DNA from 4 places in the Agrobacterium sp. rho-13.3 genome. Region 1 is predicted to be linked to each of the others. Evidence: predicted binding sites of a transcription regulator. Region 1 holds the regulator's gene; each other region holds the start of a gene.

Region 1 (3,073 bases):
CTGTCCGGCGGTCAGCAGCAGCGTCTGTGCATCGCACGCGCCATCGCTGTTTCCCCTGAAGTCATCCTCATGGATGAGCCATGCTCGGCGCTGGACCCGATTGCGACGGCCAAGGTGGAGGAGTTGATCCACGAACTGCGCGCCAATTACACCATCGTCATCGTTACCCACTCCATGCAGCAGGCTGCCCGCGTTTCGCAGCGCACGGCCATGTTCCACCTCGGTCATCTGGTGGAAGAGAACGACACCGACAAGATGTTCACCAACCCGGATGACCAGCGCACACAGGACTACATCATGGGTCGCTTCGGCTGATCCAGCCATTGCTGTGAGGAAATCGCGCTGCCGCTTGAGCCTGATAGGGCTTGTGGAGCGCGCCACGAAACTGGAGAATTCGAACATGCCGACACATTCGCATATTATGTCCGCTTACGATGAAGAGCTGAAGTTCCTCAGCCGCCGCATTGCCGAAATGGGCGGTCTGGCTGAGCAGATGTGTGCCGATGCGGTGCGCGCGCTCGTCAATTCGGATATGGCGCTGGCCCAGAAGGTCATCTCGGATGATGCCATCCTCGATCACGCAGAACGCGAGATCGGCGATAAGGCCATCGTCACCATCGCCAAACGCCAGCCTATGGCGTCCGACCTGCGCGATATCATCGGTTCACTGCGCATCGCAGCCGATCTGGAGCGCGTTGGCGATCTGGGCAAGAACACGGCCAAGCGCGTGATCGCAGTGTCTGGAACCGGTGTGCCGCGCAAGCTGGCCCGCGGTCTGGAGCATCTGTCCGAACTGGCGCTGGTGCAGCTAAAAGAAGTGCTGGACGTCTATTCCACGCGCTCCGCAGAAAAGGCGCAGGCCATCCGCGAGCGCGACGAGGAAATCGACGCCATGTACACCTCGCTGTTCCGCGAGCTGTTGACCTACATGATGGAAGATCCGCGCAACATCACCACCTGCACACACCTCTTGTTCTGCGCCAAGAACATCGAGCGCGTCGGTGACCATGCCACCAACATCGCGGAAACCATCTATTATATGGCCACCGGCAGCCAGCCTGAGGGTGAGCGTCCGAAGGACGATAGTTCCAACACACTCGGCGCAGTCACCGAGTAAGCCACAGATAAGACTGGCGGAGTTTCATGCCCATGGTGCCGAAAATCGCAGTTGTTGAAGATGAAGAGGCTTTGAGCGTTCTTCTTCGCTACAATCTGGAATCCGAAGGTTACGACGTCGACACCATTCCGCGTGGTGACGAAGCGGAAATCCGCTTGCAGGAACGCACGCCGGACCTGCTGATCCTCGACTGGATGTTGCCCGGCGTTTCCGGCATCGAACTCTGCCGTCGCTTGCGGATGCGTCCAGAGACCGAACGCCTGCCGATCATCATGTTGACGGCACGCGGTGAGGAAAGCGAACGTGTTCGTGGCCTGGCAACGGGTGCGGATGACTATGTGGTCAAGCCGTTCTCCACGCCGGAGCTGATGGCGCGTGTGAAAGCCATGTTGCGCCGCGCCCGCCCGGAAGTGCTGTCTTCCGTGCTGAAATGTGGCGATATCGAACTGGATCGGGAAACCCACCGTGTTCACCGCAAGACCCGCGAAGTGCGCCTTGGGCCAACCGAGTTCCGCCTGCTGGAATTCCTGATGGCATCTCCCGGTCGTGTTTATTCGCGCTCCCAACTTCTCGATGGTGTCTGGGGTCACGATATCTATGTGGATGAACGCACCGTCGACGTCCATGTCGGGCGCCTGCGCAAAGCGCTCAACTTCTCCAATATGCAGGATGTGATCCGCACCGTGCGCGGCGCGGGATATTCCATGGAAGCGTGATAGCCAACAAGAGGCCACGTGATCATTAGCCTCCCCACCGTCGGGGAGGTGCCGGTAGGGCAAAGGGCGACGGATATTTCAGCGTCCGTATTCGCCGGGATTTACTTGCCCACAGCGCTGAATAAAGCCTTTTCAACCCGCGCTTGTTGACCCTGATATTTCATCAGCAAAAGATTAAATTTGACAATCAATCGCTAAAGCTATATCACTGCGATATCGATATTTTGCTTGCTGAGCTTTGGTTGCCGCGCGATTAGCACCGCGTTTTGAACTAACCCTTCCTTTCAAAAAAATCGCTATACTCGCACACAGGGCGTCAGTTCTGTGATCTATAACTTATGCTTTGAAAGGGTTCATTATGACCACAGGCACAGTAAAATGGTTTAACTCCACTAAGGGCTTCGGCTTCATTCAGCCTGACAACGGCGGCACAGACGCATTCGTACACATCTCCGCTGTAGAGCGTGCAGGTATGCGCGAAATCGTTGAAGGCCAGAAGCTGAGCTACGACCTTGAGCGCGACAACAAGTCGGGCAAAATGTCTGCTTGCAACCTTCAGGCTGCATAATTCGGAATCTGCTTTCCCTTGACCACGGATGTACTGGCACTGTTGAAAGCGTGAAACCAATCGAGGTCAGGCACATTGCCTGGCCTTTTTTTGTGCCGCTTGCCGGCCACCCCCTTGGGTCTCTGCGGACACTCTAGGCGACTGAATATACGCACCGGACTTGTCGAAAATCGTTCCGATTTTCAGGCCGATGCGATAGGAAGGGAATTCCAATGACTGATGCACATAGCAAGTCTCGCAAACAGGCCGAGATTGCGTTCGGCGCAACGCAAACTCAGTTTTTCGCGCGTGGTCATGCGGTTGATGAACTCAACTCCATCACGCAGGCCCGTGAAGAAAAGACCATTCGGCTGCGAGAAGCGCGTCTTGCGAAAGAATTGGAAGACAGCAAGAAGCCACCGGCAATCGCCCCACCAAAACGCGTCAAAAAATCCTGACTTCTGTCGGCGTGACGCATCAACTGGAATAGAGATTTGAGAAACGTTCGAAACATTAGAAACAATGAAGTCTCCGACCGTCGTGGCGCTGCTGCGGAAGCCAAGGCTGCTCTTCTTCAGGCTTTTCGTGCCGCAAAAGAAGCTGCCGAGCCGACCCGTGAAGCCAGACAGGCAGAGCAAGCTGCAATTGCGGAAGCTCGTGAAGCTCGCCGCCTTGAGCGCGAACAGCTGAAAA
Region 2 (3,073 bases), 790 kb from region 1:
TCGCCCGCAAGGCCGTGACGGAAATCATCAAGGGCAAGTCCACCTCTGTGGCGGTGACGGCGGCTAACATCAACGACTATCTGGGTGTTCCGCGTTATCGTCACGGTGAAGCCGAAGGCGAAGATCAGGTCGGTGTCGTTACCGGTCTGGCATGGACCGAAGTGGGCGGCGAGTTGCTGACCATCGAAGGCGTCATGATGCCGGGTAAGGGTCGTATGACCGTGACCGGCAACCTGAAGGAAGTGATGAAGGAATCCATCTCGGCGGCGGCATCGTATGTCCGGTCGCGTGCAGTGGACTTCGGCATCGAACCGCCACGTTTCGACAAGTCGGACATTCACGTTCACGTTCCAGAAGGTGCGACCCCCAAGGATGGCCCATCCGCCGGTGTTGCCATGGCAACCGCCATCGTTTCGATCATGACCGGTATTCCGGTGAACAAAACCGTTGCGATGACAGGCGAAATCACCCTGCGTGGTCGTGTCCTGCCGATTGGTGGATTGAAAGAAAAACTGCTTGCCGCACTTCGCGGCGGCATCAAGAAAGTGCTGATCCCGGAAGAGAACGCCAAGGACCTGGCGGATATTCCCGACAACGTGAAAAACGAGATGGAAATCATCCCGGTATCGCGCATGGGTGAAGTTCTGCAACACGCGCTGACCCGCGTGCCAGAGCCGATCGAATGGGATGGCAGCATCGAGACGCCGGTTATCGCCACCGTTGAGGGTGTCGATGATAATGGTCAAACAATCGCGCATTGATATGCGATTGTTGGTCGTGATGCTAAATTAGCACAAAATCGTTGAAAGGCTGGCAGAAATGCCAGCCTTTTTTGTGAAAAGAATATCAGACCCCTTGTTTTTCAGGCCATTCCGGCGCTTTTGGGTTGCGGTGCGCGAATGCATTCGTATTCTGCGCCGACCCAATTTGAGTCGTTTCAAACCATTGAAAGGGGTGGAAACATGAACAAGAATGAGCTCGTTTCTGCAGTTGCCGAAAAGTCTGGTCTCACGAAGGCTGATGCCGCTTCCGCAGTTGACGCGGTATTCGAAACTGTACAGAACGAACTGAAGAGCGGTGGCGATATCCGTCTCGCTGGCTTCGGCAGCTTCACTGTAAGCCGTCGCGAAGCCTCCAAGGGCCGTAACCCGTCTACGGGTGCAGAAGTCGATATTCCGGCTCGCAACGTACCAAAGTTCTCCGCAGGCAAGGGCCTGAAGGAAGCAGTTAACTCCTAAGTTTCCTAAGATTGCTCGCGCCTGCGGCGTGCGGGCGATTTTCAGGTACACGAGGAAAAATTTGGCACTTCGCGCTGTTTTGCGAAATGATGTCGAAGAAATGCAAAAAGCCCGATCCACGCGATCGGGCTTTTTGTTTGTCAACACGTTCTGATTGTCATGTGTTTGTTACGTGAATGCCGCAGAAGCGATTCATGCATTTTTTTGCATTGAAGGGGACACTATGACATTTCGTTTTTCAAGCGCGGCACTCACCGCAGCACTTTTTGCATCCGTTGCATTTCCCGCCGCCGCCGAGCAGGTGTTCAACCGTATCGCGTCCTTTCCCGTGGCGCTGAACCTGCCGTCTGACAAGGATCAGAAAACCGTCACATCTGCCGAAATCGTCGCGGCCAGTGAAGACGGCAAGACGCTGATCTATTCCGACAGCCCGCTGGGTGGCATCGGCTTTGTCGATATTACCGATGCCAAGGCGCCAAAAGCGCTTGGCGCGCTGTTGTTGGACGGCGAACCGACATCTGTTGCCGTGTCCGGCGCCAAGGTGCTGGCCGGCGTCAACACCTCTGAGAGCTTCGTAAAGCCCTCCGGCAAACTGGTGACTGTCGACGTTGCAACGAAGAAAATCGAAGCGAGCTGCGACCTCGGCGGCCAGCCTGATTCCGTTGCCGTGTCTCCCGACAAGAGCTTTGTTGCCATCGCCATCGAAAACGAGCGTAACGAAAAGGTCAACGACGGTGCGCTGCCACAGTTGCCAGCCGGTTTCGTCGTGACAATAGGTTTGACGAACGGCGCTGCCGATTGCTCCACGCTCAAGAAAATCGATTTGACGGGCATCGCGGAGATCGCACCGGAAGATCCGGAGCCAGAGTTCGTCTCCATCAATGCCAACGGCGAAATCGCCGTGACCCTTCAGGAAAACAATCATATCGCGATTATCGATGGCAAGAGCGGCAAGGTCACAAGCCACTTTTCCGCAGGCACGGTTGATCTGAAAGGCATCGACACCAAGACCGATGGCCAGTTGAAATTCACCGACAGCCAAGATGCACGCAAGCGCGAGCCGGATGCCGTGAAGTGGCTGGACAATGAGCGCATCGTGATCGCCAACGAAGGCGATTGGGAAGGCGGCTCACGCGGCTTCACGATTTTCGATAAGTCCGGCAAGCTTCTCTATGAAGCGGGTGCGTCTCTCGAACACGCCGTTGCGGCCATCGGCCACTATCCTGAAAAGCGCTCCAGAGCCAAGGGCATCGAGCCTGAAGGTCTGGAAGTTGCGACGTTTGGCGGTGAGAAATATTTCTTCGTACTGGCTGAGCGCGCCTCTGTGGTCGGCGTTTACAAGGACACCGGCGGCGAGCCGACGCTGACGCAGCTTCTGCCGTCCGGTATCTCGCCGGAAGGTGCCGTTGCCATTCCTTCGCGCAACCTGCTTGTCACGGCCAATGAGGCCGATCTGGTGGAAGATGGCGCGGCACGTTCGCATGTCATGATTTATGAGCGCGCCGAAGGCCAAGCGGCTTACCCGCAGCTCGTTTCCGCCACGGTCGATGGCGCGCCGATCGGTTGGGGCGCTCTTTCCGGTCTCGTTGCGGACGCGGAAAAAGAAGGCACTCTTTATGCCATCTCCGACTCCGTCTATGGCAACCAGCCATCGATCTACACCATCGACGCCACGAAGAAGCCAGCCGTCATCACCAGCGTCTTGCGCGTAAAGCGTGATGGCTTGGCTGCGCAGAAGCTTGATATGGAAGGCATTACGCTGGACGGCAAGGGCGGCTTCTGGGTTGCTTCTGAAGGCAACAGCGAAAAGCTCGTTCCGCACGCGCTGTATAACG
Region 3 (3,073 bases), 750 kb from region 1:
TTACGAGGCGCAAGACGATCTGCCACCCATGCTGGAAAGCCCGGATTATATCGTGCGCGGTTATAGCCCCGACAACCGTATCGTCTACGGCACCGGTGCCGTGACGCCGACCGAGAAGATTACGGACCGGGCGCAGGAATTGCTGGCACGCGACGACGTCGCCTATGTCCACATCCGCTCTGCCCGCAACAATTGTTACCAATGCCGGATCGACCGTATCTGAAACGACAAGTCCACACAATTTTAGCGAATAGCCTAAACGGACTTCAATTCTTCTGTGCAATTTTGAGACAAAGATAAAAACGGGAGAAGCCCAAAAATGACCGGAAATCTCGACATGCAGAACCGCGCTGCCAGCCGTAGCAAGACGCGCATTTATGGAACCGTTCAATACGTCAATCAGTCGGTCAAAGGCCGCGTGGTCGACCTTTCCGCAACCGGCATGGCGCTGGAACTGGATGGCGCCTTTGCCGCAGCCAAGGGAAGCCACGTCAAGGTCCAGAGCGACGACCTCGGCTTCATCGAAGGCACCGTGCAGTGGCAACACGCCAACCGGCTTGGCCTGCAACTCAATTTGTCCACAAACACGCTGGCCCAGCTCTCCTCCTACTTCCGCTTTTTCCACGCCGAAGTGAAGCCAACACTGGCCGGTTGAACTGGCGGCAACGCACGATACTCCCTCACCCCGGTCCCGATCCCGGGTCCAGTTCGATCAAGTCCTTGATCGAAAAAAGACTCCTTCGCCCCGCAGACGCGAGGCTACTGGATGCCGGATCAAGTCCGACATGACGGAGGAGATTATTGTCTCCCCCACATAAAACTACCCCGCAATCCCCACCCAACACTGGCTGGCAAACAATATTTTACCAGGCGGTCTAAAAATCTTGGACAAGTCACAACCCTGTCATTTTGATGATGGACTCCTTTAAAATTCGCTCTACGCTGCCCTCTTCCCACGCAGCCAGAGTTCATTCGAGGAGTTTCCATGTCTTCGCTTATCGGCCTTCACCCCATCACACGGCGTTCCCTGCTGGGAGGCATTGCTGCCTCTTCGGCCTTTGTCATGCTGCACCCGTTTGCGGCGCGCGCGCAGGGCAACCAGGCGCATCTGCGCATCATGGAAACCACGGATATTCACGTCCACGTTTTTCCGTATGATTATTATGCCGATAAGCCCAACGACACGCTGGGTCTGGCCCGCACCGCCTCCATCATCGATTCCATCCGCGCCGAAGCCGGAAACTCGATGCTGGTCGACAATGGCGATTTCCTGCAAGGCAATCCGCTGGGCGATTACATTGCCTATGAGCGCGGTATGAAGGCGGGCGACAAACACCCCGTCATCAACGCCATGAACGTGCTGGGGTATGATTGCGGCACGCTGGGCAACCACGAGTTCAATTATGGGCTTGATTTCATGTTCAACACGCTGGGCGGCGCAAGCTTCCCTTACGTCTGCGCCAACTTGACCAAGGGCCAACTGGCGTCCGATCCCAAGCAGGACGAGCTGTTCTTCAAGCCCTACGTCATCCTCGAAAAGCAGATCAAGGATGGCTCCGGTGCCACAAGCCCGGTTAAAATAGGCATCATCGGCTTCGTGCCGCCACAAATCATGATGTGGGATGCCAAGAACCTCGAGGGCAAAGCCCAGACCCGCGATATCGTCGAAGCCGCCAAAGCCTGGGTTCCTGTCATGAAGGAACAGGGTGCCGATATCATCATCGCGCTGTCCCACTCCGGCATTGAAGGCAAGGGCCAGAGCGAGCGCATGGAAAACGCCTCGCTGTATCTGGCAGGCGTGGAAGGCATCGATGCCGTTTTCACCGGCCACCAGCACCTCGTTTTCCCCGGCCCCAAAACATGGGATGGCATCGAAGGTGCCGATCCGGTCAAGGGCACATTGATGGGCAAGCCGGCCGTCATGGCCGGTTTCTGGGGTTCGCATATGGGCCTCATCGACCTCCTGCTGGAAAAAGACGGCAAGAGCTGGAAGATCGTCGATTTCACCTCTGAGGCCCGGCCGATCTATCACCGCGATGACAACCGCAAGATTGTCGCCGATGTGAAAGACAAGCCGGAAGTCATCGCTGCCGTGAAGACGGACCACGAAGGAGCGCTGGCCTATGTCCGCCGCCCCGTCGGCAAAACATCCGCGCCGCTTTATTCCTATTTCGCGCTGGTGGCAGATGATCCATCCGTGCAGATCGTGTCCAACGCACAGACCTGGTACATCAAGGACATGCTGAAAGACGGGCCGTATAAGGACTTGCCGGTGCTGTCCGCAGCCGCCCCCTTCAAGGCGGGCGGTCGTGGTGGCGCGGATTATTATACCGATGTCCCCACCGGTGACATCGCCATCAAAAACGTCGCCGACCTTTACCTCTACCCCAACACCGTGCAGGCCGTGCTCATCACCGGCGCGCAGGTCAAGGACTGGCTGGAAATGTCTGCGGGCATGTTCAACACGGTCGAAGCGGGCGCTAAAGACGCCCCACTCCTCAACAATGATTTCCCGTCTTACAATTACGACGTCATCGACGGCGTCACCTACCAGATCGACGTGTCCAAACCGGCCAGGTTCGATAAGGACGGCAAGGCCGTAGCGCCTGAAAGCAACCGCATCGTCAACCTCCAGTTCGAAGGCAAACCGATCGACCCGGCCCAGAAATTCGTCGTCGCCACCAACAACTACCGCGCCAGCGGCGGCGGCAAATTCCCCGGCATCGCCAGCGACAAAATCATCTTCGTCGCCCCAGACACCAACCGCGATGTCATCGTCCGCTACATCATCGCGCAAGGCACCATCAACCCCGCCGCCGACGACAACTGGTCCTTCGCCCCGGTTGCCAACACCACAGCCGTGTTCGAAACCGGACCAAAGGCCCGCCAATACGCCAAGGACGTAAAGGGCGCGAAAATTGAGGAAGCAGGCGACGGCGCAGAAGGGTTCGCGAAGTTCAGACTGATTTTGTGATTGCGAACCGCAAGTGAGGGGTGATGGTATCGTCGCGCCAAGCCCCCTCACCACAGACCTCCACGTTCCGCCGCTCTCCACCTCACCTCCGTCACCTCC
Region 4 (3,073 bases), 1.1 Mb from region 1:
CGGTCATGCCGCCAAACTCTGGCGAGAAGACGTGGCCGGATTGCCTGCTGCGGATCGTCGGCATCGGGTCTCTGGACAGGGAGATGTTTTGAAGCCGGTTAGGATCCCAGAGTGATTCGCTCATGATCATAATGACATCGGGCCGCTTGCTGTGGTTGACGGCAAATGCGGAGCCATCCGATGCGATATCTGCGATGGTGTTTTCGTTATAACCGGCCGGTGCTGCCACATGCGCCATGGGAATGTTGAAGGCTAAAGCCATGAGGAAACCGTTGTGGCGGTAATTTTCCTTCTGATCCCACATCATGGGAATGATGTTCAGCCGATCCCGCATCCAGGAATGCTGCGAATACTCCATGAGGGAGCCAAGCCCTGTGAGAAGAGGAACCGCAAACACCAAACGCCAGAGACGGGATTTCAGCGCCATTGCCGGCGTATGGTTTCGAAAGAAGCGCCACAACAGGACGGCGATTGCAATGGTCACCACAAGACCTGCTGCAAGGAAGATGGCCGTCAGCGCTTGCGCCTTCAGCATTGCGGGCAAGAGCTGCAAAATCTGGCGACCGAAAAGCAGGTCGGATGGATAAAGCGGGTCGGAAAGATAAAGCTGTTTCTGGCTTGAAATGAATGCTGGCACCAGAAGCAACGGCGTGGCGATGAGCAATGATTGATAATGCCTGCCGAAAAGAGCGTCCAGCACCATGAGCGCAAGCAATACAACGCCGATTGTCGTGAAGCCGGGGCGGGCCGGGGATGTCAGAAAAGCACCAACATCGTTCAAAGATCCGCGCGCAATCCACTCCATGCAGACGATAAGCAGAATCGCTGCCAGCGTAAGATTGACCAGCGGATGCACATCGCCCGCAAGTCTGGTGGGGTTCCGTTTCAAGGGCTTTGAAAGGACGAGTTTCATCCTTTCGGCAACCGTTGTTTTGGGCACCAAGTTCGTCAATGGTTTGCTCCGGCATTTTTTGACGCGCCCCGTGAATCGGGCGTCATGGAAGTGTCATGTACCTGTCACATAAGCCGCGTGAATGCGATATGAACTATGCAAAACTCACAAATGAAGCAGATAACCATTGCGTGAGCGGCATCGTCTTTTCGACGGCACTGTTTTTCAGAACAGTTTGAAGGCGTCCGTTGCGCGCCGCGTGCAGGCGCTGTAAATGAGTGTTATGAGCGACGCACAGACCATTCCCAATACTCTGAGAATTGCCGTTGGGCAGTTTAACCCCACTGTCGGCGATGTTGCTGGCAACCTTGCCAAAGCCCGCGAGGCGCGTGCCGACGCTGCAACGCAGGGCGCCGATCTGCTGCTTTTGACAGAGCTTTTTATCTCCGGTTATCCGCCGGAAGATCTTGTTCTGAAACCAGCTTTTCTGGCAGCCTGCCTGAAAGCGGTGGAAGAACTGGCTGCGGAAACCGCCGACGGCGGACCGGGTGTGATCATCGGCTTTCCCCGTCAGGGGGAGGCGGGCCGACATAACTCCGTAGCGCTGCTGGATGGCGGCAAGATTGTTGCGCTTCGCGACAAGGTGGATTTGCCTAATTACGGCGAGTTTGATGAAAAGCGCGTCTTCGCCGAAGGCTCGATTTCCGGCCCCTATAACTTCAGGGGCGTGCGCATCGGTATTCCGATCTGCGAGGAAATCTGGAACGATCTTGGCGTTTGCGAAACGCTGGCCGAAAGCGGCGCAGAAATTCTGCTCGTGCCGAATGGTTCACCCTATTATCGCGGCAAGGTGGATGTGCGTTATCAGGTGGCGTTGCGACAGGTCATTGAAAGCGGCCTGCCGCTGGTGTTTGCCAACCAGGTTGGCGGGCAAGACGAGCTCGTGTTCGATGGCGCGAGCTTTGCTTTCAATGCGGACAAGACACTCGCTTTCCAGATGAGCCAGTTTGAAACCACGCTTGCCGTGACGGACTGGAAGCGCACCGAACATGGCTGGCATTGCAGCCAAGGCCCATTCTCGCAAATCCCGGAAGGCGAGGAGGCGGATTACCGCGCCTGCATGTTGGGGTTCCGCGATTATGTGAACAAGAACGGCTTCAAGAGCGTGGTGCTTGGCCTTTCCGGCGGTATCGACTCGGCGATCTGCGCGGCGATTGCGGTGGATGCGCTGGGCGAGGAGCGGGTGCGCTGCATCATGCTGCCCTATCGCTACACATCGGAAGACTCGTTTAAGGATGCGGCAGACTGTGCCAAGGCGCTGGGTTGCCGTTACGATATCGTGCCGATTGCAGAGCCAGTCGATGGTTTTCTGTCGGCGCTCTCCGAACTCTTTGAGGGGACGGAAGAGGGCATCACGGAAGAAAACCTGCAAAGCCGTACGCGTGGCACCATTCTTATGGCTGTCTCCAACAAGTTCGGCTCCATGGTGGTTACCACAGGCAACAAGTCTGAAATGTCGGTGGGGTATGCGACGCTTTATGGCGACATGAACGGCGGCTTCAACCCGATCAAAGACCTGTACAAGATGCAGGTCTATGGCATTTCCAAATGGCGCAACGAACATGTGCCGCCAACGGCGCTCGGGCCGTCAGGCGAAGTCATTCCGGCCAATATCATTTCCAAGGCACCATCTGCGGAACTGCGTCCCAACCAGACGGACCAGGATTCGCTGCCGCCTTATCCCGTTCTCGACGATATTCTGGAGTGCCTTGTCGAATTTGAAATGTCGGTCGAAGAAATCGTGGCGCGTGGTCATGATGTGGCGACGGTGCATCGCATTGAGCATCTGCTTTATCTGGCGGAATATAAGCGCCGCCAGTCTGCGCCGGGCGTCAAGATCACCCAAAAGAACTTCGGGCGTGACCGTCGTTATCCGATTACCAATCGTTTCAGGGACAGGTAAACTTAGGGACGGCGCGGGGTGTGCCCGCGCCGCTTGTTACCGCGTTCAGATGACCTGCCCGACATCGATCCTGTTGCCACACTTATTGTAGGGCGAAGGGAAGATGCTCTTTCGGCTAGATGCGCCACAATCGAACGTTGCAGAGCCTAACGCAGAGCAGTATATATGCCGTCTTTTAATAATGAGGACGACATGCCGAGGATATACTTGATCGGAGC

The links. Region 1 encodes PhoB, which activates phosphate uptake and scavenging genes when phosphate is short. Its sites were predicted from a motif close to TGTCATNNANCTGTCAT; they were not measured.
Region 2: the regulator PhoB is predicted to act here: its motif matches at 1,394-1,410, upstream of RMR16_RS04545 (esterase-like activity of phytase family protein).
Region 3: the regulator PhoB is predicted to act here: its motif matches at 892-908, upstream of RMR16_RS04285 (bifunctional 2',3'-cyclic-nucleotide 2'-phosphodiesterase/3'-nucleotidase).
Region 4: the regulator PhoB is predicted to act here: its motif matches at 1,005-1,021, upstream of RMR16_RS05965 (LTA synthase family protein).

What each region holds. Positions count from the first base shown of each region.
Region 1 is NZ_CP192774.1:112,595-115,667, forward strand. It holds gene pstB (phosphate ABC transporter ATP-binding protein PstB) at 1-315, shown strand, start outside; gene phoU (phosphate signaling complex protein PhoU) at 401-1,117, shown strand; gene phoB (phosphate regulon transcriptional regulator PhoB) at 1,150-1,833, shown strand; gene RMR16_RS00560 (cold-shock protein) at 2,192-2,401, shown strand; gene RMR16_RS00565 (hypothetical protein) at 2,614-2,838, shown strand; gene RMR16_RS00570 (DUF6481 family protein) at 2,875-3,073, shown strand, end outside.
Region 2 is NZ_CP192774.1:905,924-908,996, forward strand. It holds gene lon (endopeptidase La) at 1-761, shown strand, start outside; gene hupB (DNA-binding protein HupB) at 963-1,238, shown strand; gene RMR16_RS04545 (esterase-like activity of phytase family protein) at 1,462-3,073, shown strand, end outside.
Region 3 is NZ_CP192774.1:859,851-862,923, reverse strand. It holds gene RMR16_RS04295 (DUF1203 domain-containing protein) at 1-223, shown strand, start outside; gene RMR16_RS04290 (PilZ domain-containing protein) at 320-655, shown strand; gene RMR16_RS04285 (bifunctional 2',3'-cyclic-nucleotide 2'-phosphodiesterase/3'-nucleotidase) at 986-2,974, shown strand.
Region 4 is NZ_CP192774.1:1,194,494-1,197,566, reverse strand. It holds gene RMR16_RS05965 (LTA synthase family protein) at 1-913, opposite strand, end outside; gene RMR16_RS05960 (NAD+ synthase) at 1,176-2,855, shown strand.